3 regions of the Bacillus sp. TL12 genome follow, and region 1 is predicted to be linked to each of the others. Evidence: riboswitches for the same ligand, from Rfam matches in the RefSeq annotation. Region 1 holds a riboswitch; each other region holds the start of a gene.
The links. Region 1 has a riboswitch for lysine ahead of LOK41_RS14235 (amino acid permease). Riboswitches for the same ligand answer to the same signal wherever they lie in the genome.

Region 1 (5,763 bases):
TCTTATTGGAAAGCAATTAATCAATGAGCGGATAAAATTATCTATTGTTACTCATGCAAAGAAAGAGAGCACATTCAAATGCTCTCTTTTAATTTTTAAAATAAAAGAAGTATAAATCATGGTTCTAAATGACTAACAAGCTGTTAAGGCCCTAATTTAAATTCTCGGCAAAGAAATTCGTTTTTTTGTTTTTGGTACTATAATAAATTTGATGAAAAATATGCTGACTATACTAGTTGAAAGTATCGGTAAAAACTGCTGCGCTGAAGCGAGTATAATCATGGAAAATACCGCTAGCTGAACGATTGCTAATGAAAATACAAGAGTAAGAAATTGATTTATTCGTGTGGCGTGTGAAATAGGATATAATGCTACAATATTATTTCCTGAAAAATATTTCCACAAGGCACGCAATTGCATAGAGGTCATATATAAGAGACAACAAGTAATAGCGCCTTTTGTAAATACATTCGGTACGAAATATAAAATGAAAGAACCAATGATAGTTAATCGAATATATATACCAAAATAATCATTTGCACGTAAAAATGATAAAGTGTTTAAATATAAAAAAGTAGATTGTTTTTTATGTAATATAGGTTCTAGCCAACTCGTTAGCCACTTTCTTTGTTTTACTTGTTTTTTCAGCTGCGGGACATCGGTGAAAAAGTTTGCAAATTGGTAAAAGTGCATGTCCATTTTTTCTTCTTGTTCAATGATATGTTCCCAGCTAATTCGTTTTGTCGGTTGCTTTACTGTATAAATAAGTATAAATGCTGGAAGTAAGAGAACAGCACTTAATAGAAAGACTGATACGGATTGAAAAAGCATGTAAAGAATTAGTGCAGTGCAAGCGAATCGAATAATAAGCCAGATGTGGCTGTTATCATGATCACGCCATATCCAATTGATATATAAGTTCCAACCTTTTAGTAACATTAAAATGAAAAAGATTGTACATAAGAATGGAACAGTTGTCTGTAATGTTTGTATTGCCAGCGGTGTAATGATTAGAAACGTAAATAGTAATGGAAATAGCTGTATGACATAATTATAAAGAAGAGATTGTTTGAAATAAGATGTTAATTTCTCTTCAAGTGCCAGTAAATAGACAGCGTCAGGCTTTTGGATAAAAGTACGAATGTTACATCTTGTTATAACGATTGTAAGCACAGTTATGATGAGTAATAATGAGATTCCTTTAGAAGGAGATGTTTTTAAAAACTTGGCGTAATAATATGCACCGATACATGAGATAAAGATGAAGCTATATAATAAACCACTAATCATTCGAAAAAAATATGTAAGACTGTTTTGTATATGTTTTTGGAAACGATCACGCCATAGCGTTTCAATTGACATGTTTTTCACCTCTATCTTTTATTATAAAGGTTTCTTTCGTATACAAAAATAAAAACGAGCAAATTGCGTTAAGCAATTTGCTCGTTTTTGTTTTCTTCATTTCTTTTTTCATCACGATTCATTAATGGATAGAAGGCAAAACCGATCACGAACAGACCAATTCCAAGAAGGAATGTTTTTATATCTGAAGATCCTGTTTTAATTACCCATAGTGCATAACAAAGGGCGATGAATGCGATAATGCCATCCATAATTCGTGAACCCATTTCATTTTTATATGTTTCACCAGTTGCAACGAGTTTTAATTGGAAGATTGGTGAAACGAGATAAGGGATTAAGTAAGCTAAAGTTGAGACAGTAATAACGAATGTATAGGCCTCAGCAATTGTTCCTGATAGTGTTGAGAAAAGGAAGACTTGCGACATAATATTTGTTAGTCTTAATGAATAAATTGGGCTTCCTTTTTTGTTTGTTTTTGCAAAGAAGGAAGGGAAGAATCCTTCTTTTGCTGCTTGATACGGTACCTCTGAACTTAATAAAATCCAGCCTAGGATTGAGCCGAATAGGGAAGTAAGGGCAAGCAAGGCCATTAATTTCCCGCCGCCATGACCCATTGCAGCATTTAATGCATCAGCTAATGGACGTTCAGACGCTTGTAGTTTATCCATATGAAGAACACCCATTGTTAAAATGGTAATTCCTAAATAAATGGCAACAGTTATTAATAATCCAGCTACAGTTGCATGTTTTACCGTTTTTGGAGATTTCGCTCGGTTTGATAAAAGAACAGCTGATTCAATACCGATAAATGCCCAAAGTGTTGTAAGTGCAGCTAAATTCACTTGTGAAAGTAGACCATGTGATACGCCTTCTTTATCAACTATTGGTGTGTACCATTGTCCAAATTTAGAAGCTTGAAATGCAAACAAAGTAACAACGATAAATAGAAGGAATCCAGTCACCTTCGTTGTTGTTGCGAGGAAGTTTAATTTCCCAGCTCCGTTTACACCGTTTGTTAAAATCATATGTGTTCCCCATAATAAGAGCGAACAGATAGAAAATGTAATGAGTTTTCCAACTTCAACATTGAAAGTACCAATTGAAAATAAGAGACGTGTATCTTTCATAATCGGGAAGAAGAGTGATAAATAACCTGCAAAAGATGTAATAATCGCAACATTACTTGCCCAGTTTGCGACCCAGTAGCCCCAAACTATGCTGAATCCAGCCATTTTTTTCTTTTTTGGTGATGAAAATAAAGCATATGCATGACTTTGTGGTCCTGTTGTTAAATCAGGACGACGAATTGCTAAATTACCAAAAACAAGAGCTAGCATTAAAACACCAAACCCTGTTGTTAACCAAGCTAAAGTAACACCGAGAGGGCTTGCTGTTTGTGCTAATGTACTTGGCACCATGAAAATACCAGCGCCAACCATATTGCCGACAACGAATGCTGTCAGTACCCAAAAGCCCCATTTTTTCTGTTGCATAAAAAATACCTCCAAAGTTAGTATAACCAAGTCAAGCGAGGAGATATGTATGTCTTCCAAAAAGGAAGTAAGGTAAGCTTCATACAAAACAAAAAAAGCACGTGTCATTGTCGCTACGTACTTTCTATCCTATAAGAAACCCACGACATACCTCTCGATAGCTCTCCACAAACAAAATGCTTGTGACAGTTCTGTACTTATTAAGTAGCAGACCCAGCAAGAATGCATGGTGGACATTTCTTACTTCGGCAATCATTCCTTTCCCATTCGTTCATCGATGCCACTACATCTCCCGAAATGATAATCTTAATGACTGCAACCTCTACCTCACCGAGATACGAATGAGGATTTATGTATTAAATTCACATAATCAAGGGTAACAAATGAATTTTTATACGTCAATGGCTATGTTAATAATCAGACTATAGTGAAGAATTTGTCATTATATATAGATCCAAATTAAAAACTGACATAAACCCTTTCTTTTTAGACGGGAGAGAGCATCCGGCCATGTATAGAAGCGGTCAGATCCTCTTCCTGCCCCATGCCAAGTTAAAACAGAGAAAGCAGGCGGGTGCAAGTATAGCAGTGGCTTATATGCTGAAAAATCAAAATGGATTTATATAAGAAGAGAGAGCTTTTTCGAAATAGGTTCTTTTGAAGAATCTTGTTGATAGTTGTGTTACATTGACAAAGCAGAATATTGAAATCGTGTTTTATAAAGAAAAATGGAGGTGCGATATGAAGTTAATTTGTTTGGAGGGTGCAAGTGGTATTGGCAAAACGACAACGTGTAGAAGGATTGCAGAATTGTACAATGCTTATGTGATTCCAGAGGTGAATTTCTTATTTCAGCGCCCTAATCCTGAACCGGAAAATTGGTATCTTGAAAGGCAAGTTGAAAGGTGGCAAATCGCACAAGAAAAACTAAAATCGTATGATGTAGTTCTATTTGATGGAGATATTTTTCAGCCCATTTGGTATAACTGGATTTATCAGGGGGAATTTCCGCAAACTTTACCGTTTTTGAAAGAGTTTTATGTAAATCGAATAAAACGAAAACATATAGGATTTCCGAATGTCTACATTCATCTTTCTACAAGTGAAACAGAATTAAGAAAAAGGAAAGAAAAGGATACTACTCGAAGACGAAGTAACTTTGAAAAACATTTAAGTCTTATAGAACCACAAAAGCAGTATTTTCAATATATGAATACTGTTTCTCCTCATGGAGTCCATTTTGTAGATGCAGTTAGTATTGAAGAAAATGTAAAAAATATTTTTGAGATTTTGTCTAACTTGAACAATGAAAAACAACATCATTATGATGTACCTTTATTAGAGAATGTAATGGATTGGGTAATGAATAGTAGCCCTAAAACATATGAGATAAGTGAATAGGTGAATAAAAGAATATATATCTAACTTGATTTTCTAACACATATCCATTTTTATTTTCAAGCACTTAAGTCGTGGCTATGAAAATAAAAGGAAATCTCCACTCGCTTTCTCTTTTTGTTTTCACTTGGCATGGGGCCAAAAAAGGAACTGATCGCTTCTATCTGTATTTATATAAAAAGAAGCTAATCTACAATCGTAGACTAGCTTCTAAAATTTACATTAAGTTTAATACAGTTACTTTCTCACGTGTCATAGACTCAAGGTTCTTCCGAATACCTTGTGCTCCCATACCAGAACCTTTTACACCGATGAATGGGAAGTGGTCAGGGCCACGTTCTGTACGTCCGTTAATTTGAACAGAACCAGTGTCGATTTTGTTCGCAATTGCAAATGCTTTGTTAATGTCTTTTGTGAAGACACTTGCTTGCAGACCGAACTCTGATTTGTTCGCAATTTCAATTGCTTGCTCATCAGAAGAAACGCGGATAATTGGAAGGATTGGGCCGAATGGCTCTTCCCAAGCAACTTTCATATCTTCTGTTACATTGTCAATGATTGTTGGATAGATTAAGTTGCGCTCGCGCTTGTTACCGATCACGATTGTTGCGCCTTTTTCTACCGCATCGTCAACTAATCCTTGAACGAAATCAGCAGATTTATCGTCGATTAATGGCACGATTGTGCTGTCTTGTTCTGGAGAACCAACAGTTAATTCAGCCACTTGATCTTTTAATAAGCTAACAAGCTTGTCCGCTACATTTTCATGTACAAGTACGCGCTTGATTGCAGTACAACGTTGACCAGAGTATGAGAACGCACCGCTTACGATCTGATTTGCTGCTTCCTCTAGGTCAGCATCTTCACGTATGATACCAGGGTCTTTTCCGCCAAGTTCTAATACAAGTGGAATCATAGCAGCTTTTTTCGCTAAGTGTTTACCCGTATTTGTACCACCTGTGAACGATACCATATTTACGCCAGGATGTTCTACTAAGTAGTCACCGATAACAGAACCGCGTCCAGTTGATATATTTACAAGTCCTTTTGGAAGACCTGCTTTATGAAGTGCTTCTACCATTTTAATACCGCTAATTGCGCCTTGTGTTGCAGGCTTAAAGATAACAGCGTTACCTGTAATAAGAGCTGGTGCAAGTTTTGCAGCAGATAAGTTTACAGGGTAGTTAAATGGTGCGATCGCTAAAATGACACCAAGTGGTGCACGTTGAACGATCGCAAGTTTAGATTTAGATCCGCCAGGGAAACTATCTCCCATCATGCTTTCGCCATGCATATGTAATGCTTCGTCTACAGTGTAACGAATGAAGTCCGCTGTACGAACAACTTCTTTTTTCGCATCTTTATAACCTTTACCGACTTCTTTCATGATGATATCGGCAATTTCATCTTGCATATTTACAAGCTCATCAGCCCATTTATATAAATATTTTGCACGATCTTGAAGAGAAACTTCAGCCCATTCTTTTTGAGCTTCTTTTGCTGAGGCAAT
Region 2 (5,763 bases), on a different contig from region 1:
AATTTTTCTTTTTCTTCGTGACTCCAAGTATGATCTGGTGATAACATAAGCGCGCTGTATCCTGTAATATAGGTAAGTGGTGTTTTGAGATCATGAGAGATTCCTGCCATCCATTCCCGTTTCATTTTCTCAAGTTGTTCACGTTCAGTTTCTATTTCTCGTAATCTATTTGTTAAGTGCTCTATATTTAGAAAGACGTCTTTATATAGGCGGTACGGCCCTTTTAATTTCCCTGTTTTTTTCTTATACATTTGTTTTGTATTTGCTGGCGTCGCGTAGGATCCTTCTGCTAGTTGGTTAATCCAAGAAATCACTCGGAATAGAGGCTTACTAATATGCCACCCATATACAATGGCGCCGATAAGAAGCGTACATATAAAGAGGGAAAAAACGATAAGAGCTTCTGTATCCTTGTCATCTTTGCCTATTCCTATAAGAGGGAGTATGCCTTCCATAAAGATTGCCATAAAAATACCCATGAAAAAAGTACCGATACATAAACTGCGAATAAAATGGAAGCCTAATCTGAAACCAATTTTCATATTATTGCTCCTTCGTATGTGGGATAAATTTATAACCAATCCCTCTTAAATTGACAATGTATGTAGGTGATTTAGGGTTTTCTTCTATTTTTTTACGTAATTTAGAGATATGCATGACGACTGTTTTATCATCACCCATAGAAGTCAATCCCCATACTTGCTCGTACAATTGTTCAGCAGTAAAAATTCGGTTTGGGTGTGTGCATAAGAAAGTAAGTAATTCTAGTTCTTTAGCGGTGCAATGTACAGGTTCGTTGTTTACTGTTATCAATCCTTCGCTAGGATATAGAGAAAAGGATTTAAAATGTAGGTTAAATTTTTCTTCATTGTGCAGTTCTTGTATCATATGTTGTCTACGCAATTGGACGTTAATTCGGGCAGCAACTTCTAAAGGGTTAAATGGTTTTGTTATGTAATCATCTCCGCCAATTCCTAGTCCTGTTAATTTATCTAAATCACTCGAGCGCGCTGTTACAAATAAAATAGGAGTATTTGTATAGTTTCGAATTTGTCTGCATAGTTCAAATCCATCAATATCCGGTAGCATCACATCGAGTAAGATAATATCGAATGGATGATTTTTAATAAGAGTTAATGTCTCAGCTCCATTGGTAGCGGTTGTTATATGAGAGAAGTTTTCTTTTTTTAGTGTAAGTACTAACATATCTAGTATGCCTTGTTCATCATCTACTAAAAGTATTTTTTCTATTCTCACTACGGATCCACCTTTACATGTTTTTTGAATCTATTAAAAGATATTTGGAAAATATTTCACATGTAATAGTGTAACATAATACTATTTTGCTAGATAAAAAAATAACAACAAAGAAAGATTCTTTGTTGTTATTTTCAACATCAAATTAATTCATTTGTACCATAGGTTCAATTTTTGCCATAAATGATTGATGAAGTGCTTCTACACCATCTACTAAATGGAGGCGATCAATGACAACAGATACTTTAATTTCAGATGTACTTACCATTTTAATATGAATATTTTCTTCTTTTAATGTAGAAAACATGCTAGCCGCAACACCAGGATTTGATACCATGCCCGACCCTACGATAGATACTTTAGCTAGGTGATTTTCATATTCTACAGATTCATAATGAAGCGTTTCTTGATTTTGTTCTAATACTTCGAGTGTTTCTTTTAAATCATTCGAATGAATAGAGAAGGATAGATGTACAGTACCTTCATTTGTAATACTTTGAATAATAATATCAACATTAATATGAGCTGTAGCTAGTGTAGAGAAAACAGTTGAAAGTGATTCTTGTTCTAACCCTTTCATTGTTACACGTGTAATGTTATCTTCAAATGCAATACCTTTTACCACTGATTGTTGTTCCATGTTACATTCTCCCCTTACAATTGTTCCATTTTCTTGTTCCATGCTTGAACGAACTTCTAAAACGACGTTATAATTTTTTGCAAATTCAACAGCGCGTGGGTGCAGTACACCAGCTCCAAGATTTGCGAGTTCTAACATTTCATCATAAGAAATTTCATCTAATTTATATGCGTCTTTTACAACGCGGGGATCAGTTGTGTAAACGCCTGTGACGTCTGTATAAATATCACATTTTTTCGCTTTCAGCGCAGCTGCTAATGCGACAGCAGTTGTATCAGAACCGCCGCGGCCAAGTGTAGTAACCTCGTTCTCTCCACTTAATCCTTGGAAGCCAGCAACGATTACAATCGTACCTTCTTGTAAATAGGATTGAATACGTTCTGTGTTAATATCAGTGATTCTTGCGCTTCCATGTACAGATTCAGTTGTAATACCAGCTTGCCAGCCCGTTAGTGAAATAGCTTGATATCCTTTTGCTTGCAATGCCATTGTTAATAAGGAAATTGTTACTTGTTCGCCAGTTGTTAGGAGCATGTCCATTTCACGTTTACTCGGATTTTCACTAATAGCGGTAGCGAGTGCAACAAGCTCATCTGTGCTTTTTCCCATTGCAGATACAACAGTGACAACACCGTTCCCTCGTTCATATTCTTCAATAATTAAATCTGCTACATGTTGAATGCGCTGGATACTTCCGACAGAAGTACCACCGAATTTTTGAACAATCGTTTCCATTGCAAATTCCTTCTTTCATCCATTTTTTATTCGTAAATTAGGAAAGGTGTAAAAACATATAAGAGCGATATACAAGTCCCTAAGTATTCCTGTAGTTACCGGAAAGAAAAACAAAAAACACCATCTCAAATAGGTGAGGATGGTGCTGTTACAGGAAAAGGGAAACAGAAAAAGGAGCTAATAAAAAAACCGCCAAAAAAGGAATATCATATAGAACATGATATCTCTTTTTTGTAGATAGCTCTTCACATATACACGTCTGTATATATGACAGTTCTGTTTCTATTCGAAAACAGCCCCAATTGATAAATGCAGAGAAATTTATCAATTTCGGCAACACTTCCTTTTTTCTAAACTCATAGACATCTCTGTGTCTCCTTTAGAATACTTATAAGCGTTGCAACCTCTATCTCACGTTTTGGGCGAGAGTGTTTGGTTTATGAAGTTATTTGGTAACATTTGTTTTATAATAATTAAAATATTTTAGGAAATCAAGTGCTTTATTAATATTTTGAAAATTTAATCTTTTTAAATAAATAAAAAGAAATATTTGAAAAATATAGATGGAATTGGATTTTATATATACATTAGTAATATAGAGGGAGTGGGGGAGAGAGGGTGAAGAGGCCGAAACCAATTTATGTTCGAGCAGAAATGGAAACATCAATGGAAGAACTATGGAAGTATACACAAGATCTAACGTTACATACAGAGTGGGATGCGCGGTTTACTGAAATATCGTATTTAGAGAGAAAAGAAGGTGAACCGCAACGTTTTTTATACAAAACGAAAATGGGTTTTGGGCTTGAGATAGCTGGAGAAGGGGAATCGGTAGGTCAATTACGAAAGGAATCAGGGGAGAGAATATCTTCACTAAAATTTTGGACAGACAGTAAACTTTCGTTGATAAAAATAGGAAGGGGGTATTGGAAGTATACACCGAATGGAGAAAAGATTTGCTTTGAAACGCAATATGATTATGAGACGAGGTTTGGCCGTATAGGAAGAATGATAGATTCATATGTATTTTGGTCACTATTAGGGTGGGCTACAGCATGGAGTTTTGACGTTTTAAAGTTATGGCTAGAAAAGGGGGTTCACCCTCGGTTGCTAATAAAGAAATCGATTATTCACTGGATTGTTTGTTTGATACTTTCTTTTGTATGGATGTATCAAGGACTTGTGCCAAAAATATTATTTAATCACCCAGAAGAGGTACGGATGCTTTCTGTACTTAGTGGTTCAAACGAAAATAGTATTCTTGCTCTTAAAATAATTGGTTTTTTAGAAATAGGATTCGGGATCATATGGTTGTTGCCATTTCAAAAACAGAAGTTATTGCTGTTAGACATTATTATTTTAATTGGTTTAACCATTGCAGCAGGATTCATAAATATTTTGAGTTTTATCCAACCATTTAATCCCATTACCTTAAATTTTATATTAATTGGATTATCATTTATTGGTTATATGAACAGTGATGATTTACCAAGAGCGAAAAATTGTATGAGAAAAAGAAAGGGGTAAATGTGTGGCTAGCATCTATGAACGATTATTAGGAGAATCTTATCAGCAGCTACATCCAAAATTACAAAAACGTTATGCAATTACGGAAAACAATAGTTTTATAGGTGAAGGGAAAATGGATGAAATTAATAAAGGGTCATTCCTTGTCAAAATGTTTTTAAGAGTTACATCGAAATTTCACATGTTCTTTTCAGAAAGAGGAACAGAAGTACCGTTTACGATACATAATACTGCTGAAAAGGATGCGAAGGGAACTACCTTTGTAAGGTGGAACCGGATGTTTCTGTTTGGTAACAAAAAACGTTACTTCAATGCTGTTATGTACTTGGATACGAAACAGCATGAAATTATTGATTACTTTGTTGAACCGCATTTGCTTGTATCAACACTTGCATTTTATGTTGATAAAGAAGGAGCAATGCACATCTTATCAAAAAAACAATGGTTTTACATACTTGGGAAGAAAATATCACTACCGAAATTTTTATATGGAGAGGCGAAAATTACAGAGAGCTATGATGATACATTAAACTGTTACAAAATTCATGTTCAAGTACGAAATCCATTATTTGGCCCGCTTTTTTCATATAAGGGAACATTTGTAGAAAGGGATCAAAACAAATGAAAAATATAGTTGTTGGACTTATTTGTTATATGATTTTTCTTATATTGGAATGGCCAGTACTAAATCCTGTTGAAGCGATTATATCACTATCTATTCTTCTATTCATACCAATGTCATTTTGTATTGTTGATAAGGATAAAAGAGATGGATCACAGGTTTTATTTTATAAAACAGTATCGTTGTTTTATCCGGTTGCTGCAATTAGTGCGATGCTTGCGTTTGTAACAAATTATTTTTTATTTGCAATGATTTGGTTTATATATACAGGCATGATTGCATTGTTTGGTGTAAGTAGATTGTTTGAGAGAGGATGGAAACCTTTAGAGGAGACGGCAATTGATAGTGGGTTTATATATTTGTTTTTAGGTGGGTTTTGGTTTTTTGCCTCTGTAGCAAATATATCAATTATGCATTTTAGTTCTGATATCGTTTTACTTACAGCAGCTCACTTTCATTATTCTGCATTTTTACTTCCCTTATCTGCAGGATTACTCGGGAGAAAGCAACAAAAGAAAAGCAAACTATTTGAGATGGTTACATTTATTATTATAATTTCTCCGATGACCGTAGCGGTTGGCATTACTTATTCGAGGACGTTCGAGTTCGTTGCAGTATTCATTTATCTTATTTCTCTTTATGTTTATGGTATTTATGTATGGAAAACAAAATTCACTTCGATTATTGCAAAAATCCTTCTTATCATTTCATCAAGTACACTTATGATAACGATTTTGTTTTCGCTCGTATACTCGTATGGAAACTTTAAACAAGTTATGACGATCACAATTGCTCAAATGATTTGGATTCATGGTGTTGTGAATGGAATTGGGGTAGCATTGCCTGCCTTTATTGCTTGGATGCTTGAAAGGAGTGTGCCAGCGTACATTCATTACGGAAAACCGATGAGTCGCCTGAGGGGGAAAATGAATGTGGAAGGGACGAATGTTGTAAAAGAGAAGATATATACAGGTCTTGTAAA
Region 3 (5,763 bases), on a different contig from region 1:
GGAATAGGAAAGGAAAGGGACTCAGTGAATAATAAGCGTATAAAGGTTACGGTTTGAAAAGTAAGGATGGAACTGTAAATGTTTGCGTTAAGCACAACTTATTATCACTTGTTTTCTCAACTTCTTGATTCTTTATCCCATTCTTTTGGTAGAATTTTTTCCAGAAGTTCACCGCTGTGTTATTGTTTTTTAATTGCATGACATAATAGGTTCCTTTGTACTGTTTTAATAGTTGTAAAATTGCTTGATTTGCTATCTTTTTTCCGCGGTATGCTTTTAATAGGAAAAAATCGTTAATACAGTAATCTGTCTCAGGTGCTGTGAATGGTGATTTTGCGAGCAAGAGAAACCCAGCATATTTTCTTCATATTTAACGAAATAAGGGGAAAGCTCTTCCCGGTTACAAATAAGTTCAAAAGCATCAAATTCAAAAAATCCCTTTTCATTTGGATGAAGGGTAGGGGAGAATTCAGATAAATCATGTAAGTATAACGAATAAAAGTTTCTTAATATCTCTCTTTGCGCTGTAGAAACAGCTTCAAGGGTAATGTTCATTTTAATACCGCCTTTTGTAAAAATAACGCCTTTGTAATCTGAAAGTACAGCATACCTTCATACTCTTGAAGTGTTTCCTCCAAGTTTTGTACAGTTTCTTTAAATTCAAATCCAAGCTTATTTAATACATGAATAGATTTTTTGTTTTCTGGAAAGACGGAGGCCATAATCGTCTCGATTTCAATGGTTGAAAAAGCATATTGTAAAAGAGAAGACGTTGCTTCGGTGGCAAAACCTTTTCCCCATGCATTACACGAAAGTGCGTAATATAGTTCAGTTGAAGTTGGTTCGAAATCCGATGGACCTAAACCGCAATAGCCGATGAACTGTTGGGAAGATTTTTCTATGATAGAAAGATTAAATTTAGCAATATGGTTTGTAGTGTTTTTTTTATTCATGTCTATGCTCCAGTAAATAATATCTTCGATTTCTTTAAGAGAATAAATGGGTTCTGGAATATAGAGATTTACTTCAGGTTGTTTTTGTAATTCGTATAAGGCTGATGCATCAGAGATCCTATAAGGTCGTATATGTAGTCTTTCTGTTTCGATTTGAAGATTTACAAACATGTCGCACCTTCTTTATGTTGAATTTTTTACATGTAATACACCATTCGACAGAAAATGAATATATCCTTTGAATGTAAGGATTCATTCCAATAAAAAAGGCGAGCAAACACTATGTTTGCTCACCTTTATCACTTATAGTTCACATTTATCAAGAGGCACTACTTTTGTTTTCTTTGTAAATTTATATCCTAACCACATTGCTAGGAAGAGAGGTAAGCCGATATAGGAAACGAGTACACCGTTCCAATCGATAGATTCACCCATAAATGCACCGTAGTTTTGTCCGAGAATAACAATTACACAAAGTGCAAATGCAAAGATTGGACCAAATGGGAACCATTTTGCTTTATAAGGAAGGTCATTTAAATCTTTTCCTTGTGCAATATATGCTTTGCGGAATCGATAGTGACTAATTGCGATACCTACCCATGCGATAAAGCCAGACATTCCAGAAGCGTTTAATAGCCAAACATATACAACGCCGTCGCCATATAAAGAAGCTAAGAAAGCAGCACATCCAACTAGAGATGTTGCAATTAAAGCGTTAACGGGTACACCACGACTATTTAGTTTTCCTAAAAATTTTGGTGCCTTTCCTTGACGTGCTAAGTCCCAAAGCATACGAGTACAAGCATACATACCAGAGTTACCAGCCGATAAAACAGCTGTTAAAATAACGGCATTCATAACAGAAGCTGCAAATGCTACACCTGCTTTTTCAAATACAAGTGTAAATGGACTTACTGTTACATCACTTGCTGCAAGACTTTCAGTTGTATAAGGAATCAATAAACCGATAACAAGAATGGCAAAGATGTAGAATAGTAGAATACGCCAAAAGATAGAACGAATTGCTTTTGGAATACTACGTTCTGGATCAGCCGTTTCACCAGCAGCTACACCCAATAATTCAGTTCCTTGGAATGAGAAACCAGCAGCCATAAATACACCGATGATTGCCATGATGCCGCCGTTAAATGGTGCATCCGCAACAGTAAAGTTTTTAAATCCAACAGGTTCGCCGCCCATAATGCCGAAAATCATCATAAATCCAACAATTAAAAAGATAATAACAGTTGCTACTTTAATAAGAGCGAACCAATACTCTGCTTCACCAAATCCTTTAACAGATAAATAATTAAAAAGAAATATAATAGCTAAACAAAGACCACTCCAAATTAAAGAAGGAGTATTTGGAAACCAAAATTTCATAATTAATGTAACTGCTGCTAGTTCAGCTGCAACAGTAATTGCCCAGTTATACCAATAATTCCAGCCGAGTGCAAAGCCAAGTGATGGATCGACAAATTTTGTTGCGTATGTGCTAAATGAGCCGGTGACAGGCATATACGCTGCGAGTTCTGCTAAGCTTGTCATTAAAAAGTAAACCATAATTCCGATTGCCGCATAGGCTAAGAGAGCTCCGCCAGGTCCTGCCGTGTGAATGACACCACCACTAGCAAGAAAGAGTCCGGTACCAATTGTACCGCCGAGAGAAATCATTGTAAGGTGGCGAGATTTTAACCCGCGCCTTAGTTCGCCTTTTCCTTGTGTAGATTGAGTTTTAGAGGTAGCTTGATTCGCCATGCTATTCATGTTCAACACTCCTTTTCTTGTAAGATTAGGAAGGAACGGGGAAGAAAAATACAAAAAGCCGCCAAAGGAATTTGGCGGAACGTTTCACAAATAACCACCCCATCATACCCTTCCGTTAAGATAGCACCCCACGTTTACACGGTACTTTGTAAACGTGACAGTTCTGTTCCTATTCGGAGACAGCCCCAGTTCATACTTCCAGAGAAGAAATATAAACTTCGGCAGCATTTCCTTTCAAACGGATTCATTGACATTCTCTGTGTCTCATCCGTTTTACTAATTAATGCCGCAACCTCTACCTCATCGGATTGATGAGGATTTATTTATTGCTATGATTTTTGATATATGGCAATTGTAATTAGTTTCTGAAAATATTGCAAGGAATTTTTGTAGGAAAATATCACAAATAATCGGTTATTGTATAGGAAGCGTTTTCAAAACTCCGCCCGAACCAACCTACTTAGGTATGTAAAAAATGAAGAAAAAATTGTTATACAAATGTTTCGCAAAAAGATAGGGAAAATCCTCTAAAATTAAAAGAAAATTCAGAAAAATAAAATTCGACACAGATTATGGCGAATTTTATTTCGAAAAAAATAAAAAAGGTAAGCAAACATATCATTTGCTTACCTTACTATTTCTCTTTTACGGTAAAACTCGTTTTTGTCCAGCTGTATAGCCAACATTTTGTTTTGCAGATGCAGAATGATTTCGAACTGAAATGAAAAGTGCAATGATAACGACAAGACCTACTGCAATGTAGGAAAGATTAATAATTGTTGGATCTACTTTAAATGATGTAAGCAGCGTTCGGATATTTGTAAAAATAATGAGTCCACCAACGAGTACGCCAAGTAAATGAGAAGGGACAATTCGTACTAACCACGCAGCGATTGGGGCTGCCAAAATGCCACCTAACATAAGAGCGAATACCCAAACCCAGCTAACTTGCTCCCATCCTAATGAAATGAAAAATCCAATTGTTGCGGCTAAAGATACTGGGAATTCACTCGTATCAACAGAGCCGATTACTTTTCTTGCTTCATTCCCTCGTGCAAGGAGTACGGGTGTTGTAATTGGTCCCCAACCACCACCGCCAGTTGAATCAACAAATCCTGCAAATAATCCTAATGGAATAAGTTGTTTACTAGACATACGTTTATTGGATTTCACAATCTGTTTTTGAATAATAAATCGTAGTAAAATATAGACGCCTAAAGTAAATAAAAAGAGTGAAATGTACGGTTTAATTAAGTCTCCAGGTAAGTTACTTAAAAAGCATGCACCAACAAAAGCACCAATTGCACCGGGTAGTGTGAGTCTAGAAACAGTGTACTTATCAACGTTTCCAAATCGAATATGAGATACGCCCGAAGCTGCGGTTGTCACAACTTCTGCTAAATGAACGGAAGCGGAAGCGACTGCTGGTGCAATTCCGAACATTAATAATAATGAGGAAGACGTTACGCCGTACGCCATTCCAAGTGCTCCATCAATCAATTGAGCAAAAAAACCAATAATAGCAAAGACAATTAATTTTTGCATGTATAATCCCCCTGTAATAATAAATAAAAAGGCTCTTTTCTCAAGTGAGAAAAGAGCCTTTGGTTTTTCCAATCAGCTTAACATTAAGTTTTTATTATTATAATGCATATTAATCTGATAAAGCAACTAGGTTTTTGAAGTTTTTTAAATTGATTGAAATAACAGAACAGTTATATAATAAAAAGATGTAGAAAAAGGGAGGGAAAAGCATGTTAGCATTTGATCATCTCGTTCATGCTGTTAGATGTATGCCGAAAGAAGCTGAAAAACAAATGAAGGAGCTTGGATTTCATACGGTGCAAGGCGGAGAACATACGAATTGGGGAACATGGAATAGTTTATGTTATTTTGATTTATCTTATATTGAATTTTTAGCAGTACAGCATGAAGATAAAGCGAAGCAAGCGGACAATCCACTCGTTCAGGAGGCTGTTACTAAATTACAAGATGCAGAAGGAATGCTCCAAATTGCTCTTCGTACCGATCATATTGAGGAACTAGCTGTAAAGCTTGTGGAAAAAGGGTTGCAAGTGAAAGGACCATTTGAAGGAAAGCGAATGAGAAACGATGGTCATCTTATAGAATGGAAAATGTTATTTGTGAAGCAAGAAGGAAGTAGTCCGAAATTACCTTTCTTTATACAGTGGCAAGAGTCTGATGAGGACAGAAGATTAGATTTACAAGAAGTAGGTGTCATTGCCCCGCATCGCAATGATGTAACAGAAATGCAAACAATATACTATGCTGTGAAAAATGTACGTGAAACAGTGGAGCGGTGGAAAGAAATATTTGAAGTACAAGTAAGCTCTTCCGAAGTTCATAAAGAGTGGAATGCAATTTGTCAAAGTGTATTGCTTGAAAATGTAAAAATTCAATTTTGTGAGCCGCTTGGTGAAGGATTTGTACAAGAACAGTTATTCGAACATGGGGAATATCCTTTTGCTGTTGAATTGCAAGGAGTAAATAAGCAGAAGGGAAAACAACAAATATTAGGTAGTTTATACATATATTAATTGAGGTGGTCTATGTGAAAGACGTGTTAAAGGAATTAGAAAAACAATTAGATTGGCCTCGCATAGTAAAATGTACCGTTATTTCAAAAGGGTTTTCACTAGATCAAAAGTATAAAATTGAATTAGCAAATCATGAACGCTATTTTATTAAAGTATGTGATAGTTTGGCTCGTGAACGTAAGCTTGAAGAATATGAATATATGAGTTGTTTTGAATTATTAAAAATACCAATGCCAAAACTACTTCATTTCGTAAATCTCGATAAATTAAACCAATGTGTACAAGTTTTTGAATGGATTGATGGAGAAGATGGGGAAGACATACTTGGGAAGTTAACTGAGAAAGAGCAATATTTAGCTGGAAAACGGGCAGGGGAAGTATTAAAGACAATTCATTCAGTGAAGAGAAAGAATGTAGAAGAATCCTGGGAAGCATCTCGGTGGAGTAAGTACGAGAGATACCTGCAAGCATTAAAAGAATATCAG

Region 2: another riboswitch for lysine. It lies ahead of LOK41_RS04250 (aspartate kinase); the one in region 1 lies ahead of LOK41_RS14235 (amino acid permease).
Region 3: another riboswitch for lysine. It lies ahead of LOK41_RS24105 (amino acid permease); the one in region 1 lies ahead of LOK41_RS14235 (amino acid permease).

What each region holds. Positions count from the first base shown of each region.
Region 1 is NZ_JAJJBY010000013.1:23,301-29,063, forward strand. Features, by position in the region: gene LOK41_RS14230 (ABC transporter permease) at 157-1,362, opposite strand; gene LOK41_RS14235 (amino acid permease) at 1,431-2,855, opposite strand; lysine riboswitch at 3,006-3,188, opposite strand; gene LOK41_RS14240 (AAA family ATPase) at 3,597-4,256, shown strand; gene LOK41_RS14245 (NADP-dependent glyceraldehyde-3-phosphate dehydrogenase) at 4,471-5,763, opposite strand, start outside.
Region 2 is NZ_JAJJBY010000003.1:127,329-133,091, reverse strand. Features, by position in the region: gene LOK41_RS04260 (sensor histidine kinase) at 1-542, opposite strand, end outside; gene LOK41_RS04255 (response regulator transcription factor) at 544-1,257, opposite strand; gene LOK41_RS04250 (aspartate kinase) at 1,403-2,632, opposite strand; lysine riboswitch at 2,863-3,049, opposite strand; gene LOK41_RS04245 (DoxX-like family protein) at 3,251-4,159, shown strand; gene LOK41_RS04240 (DUF4166 domain-containing protein) at 4,164-4,784, shown strand; gene LOK41_RS04235 (YndJ family protein) at 4,781-5,763, shown strand, end outside.
Region 3 is NZ_JAJJBY010000040.1:21,128-26,890, reverse strand. Features, by position in the region: gene LOK41_RS24115 (GNAT family N-acetyltransferase) at 47-343, opposite strand; gene LOK41_RS24110 (GNAT family N-acetyltransferase) at 552-1,124, opposite strand; gene LOK41_RS24105 (amino acid permease) at 1,257-2,720, opposite strand; lysine riboswitch at 2,834-3,026, opposite strand; gene LOK41_RS24100 (sulfite exporter TauE/SafE family protein) at 3,366-4,265, opposite strand; gene LOK41_RS24095 (VOC family protein) at 4,475-5,278, shown strand; gene LOK41_RS24090 (aminoglycoside phosphotransferase family protein) at 5,293-5,763, shown strand, end outside.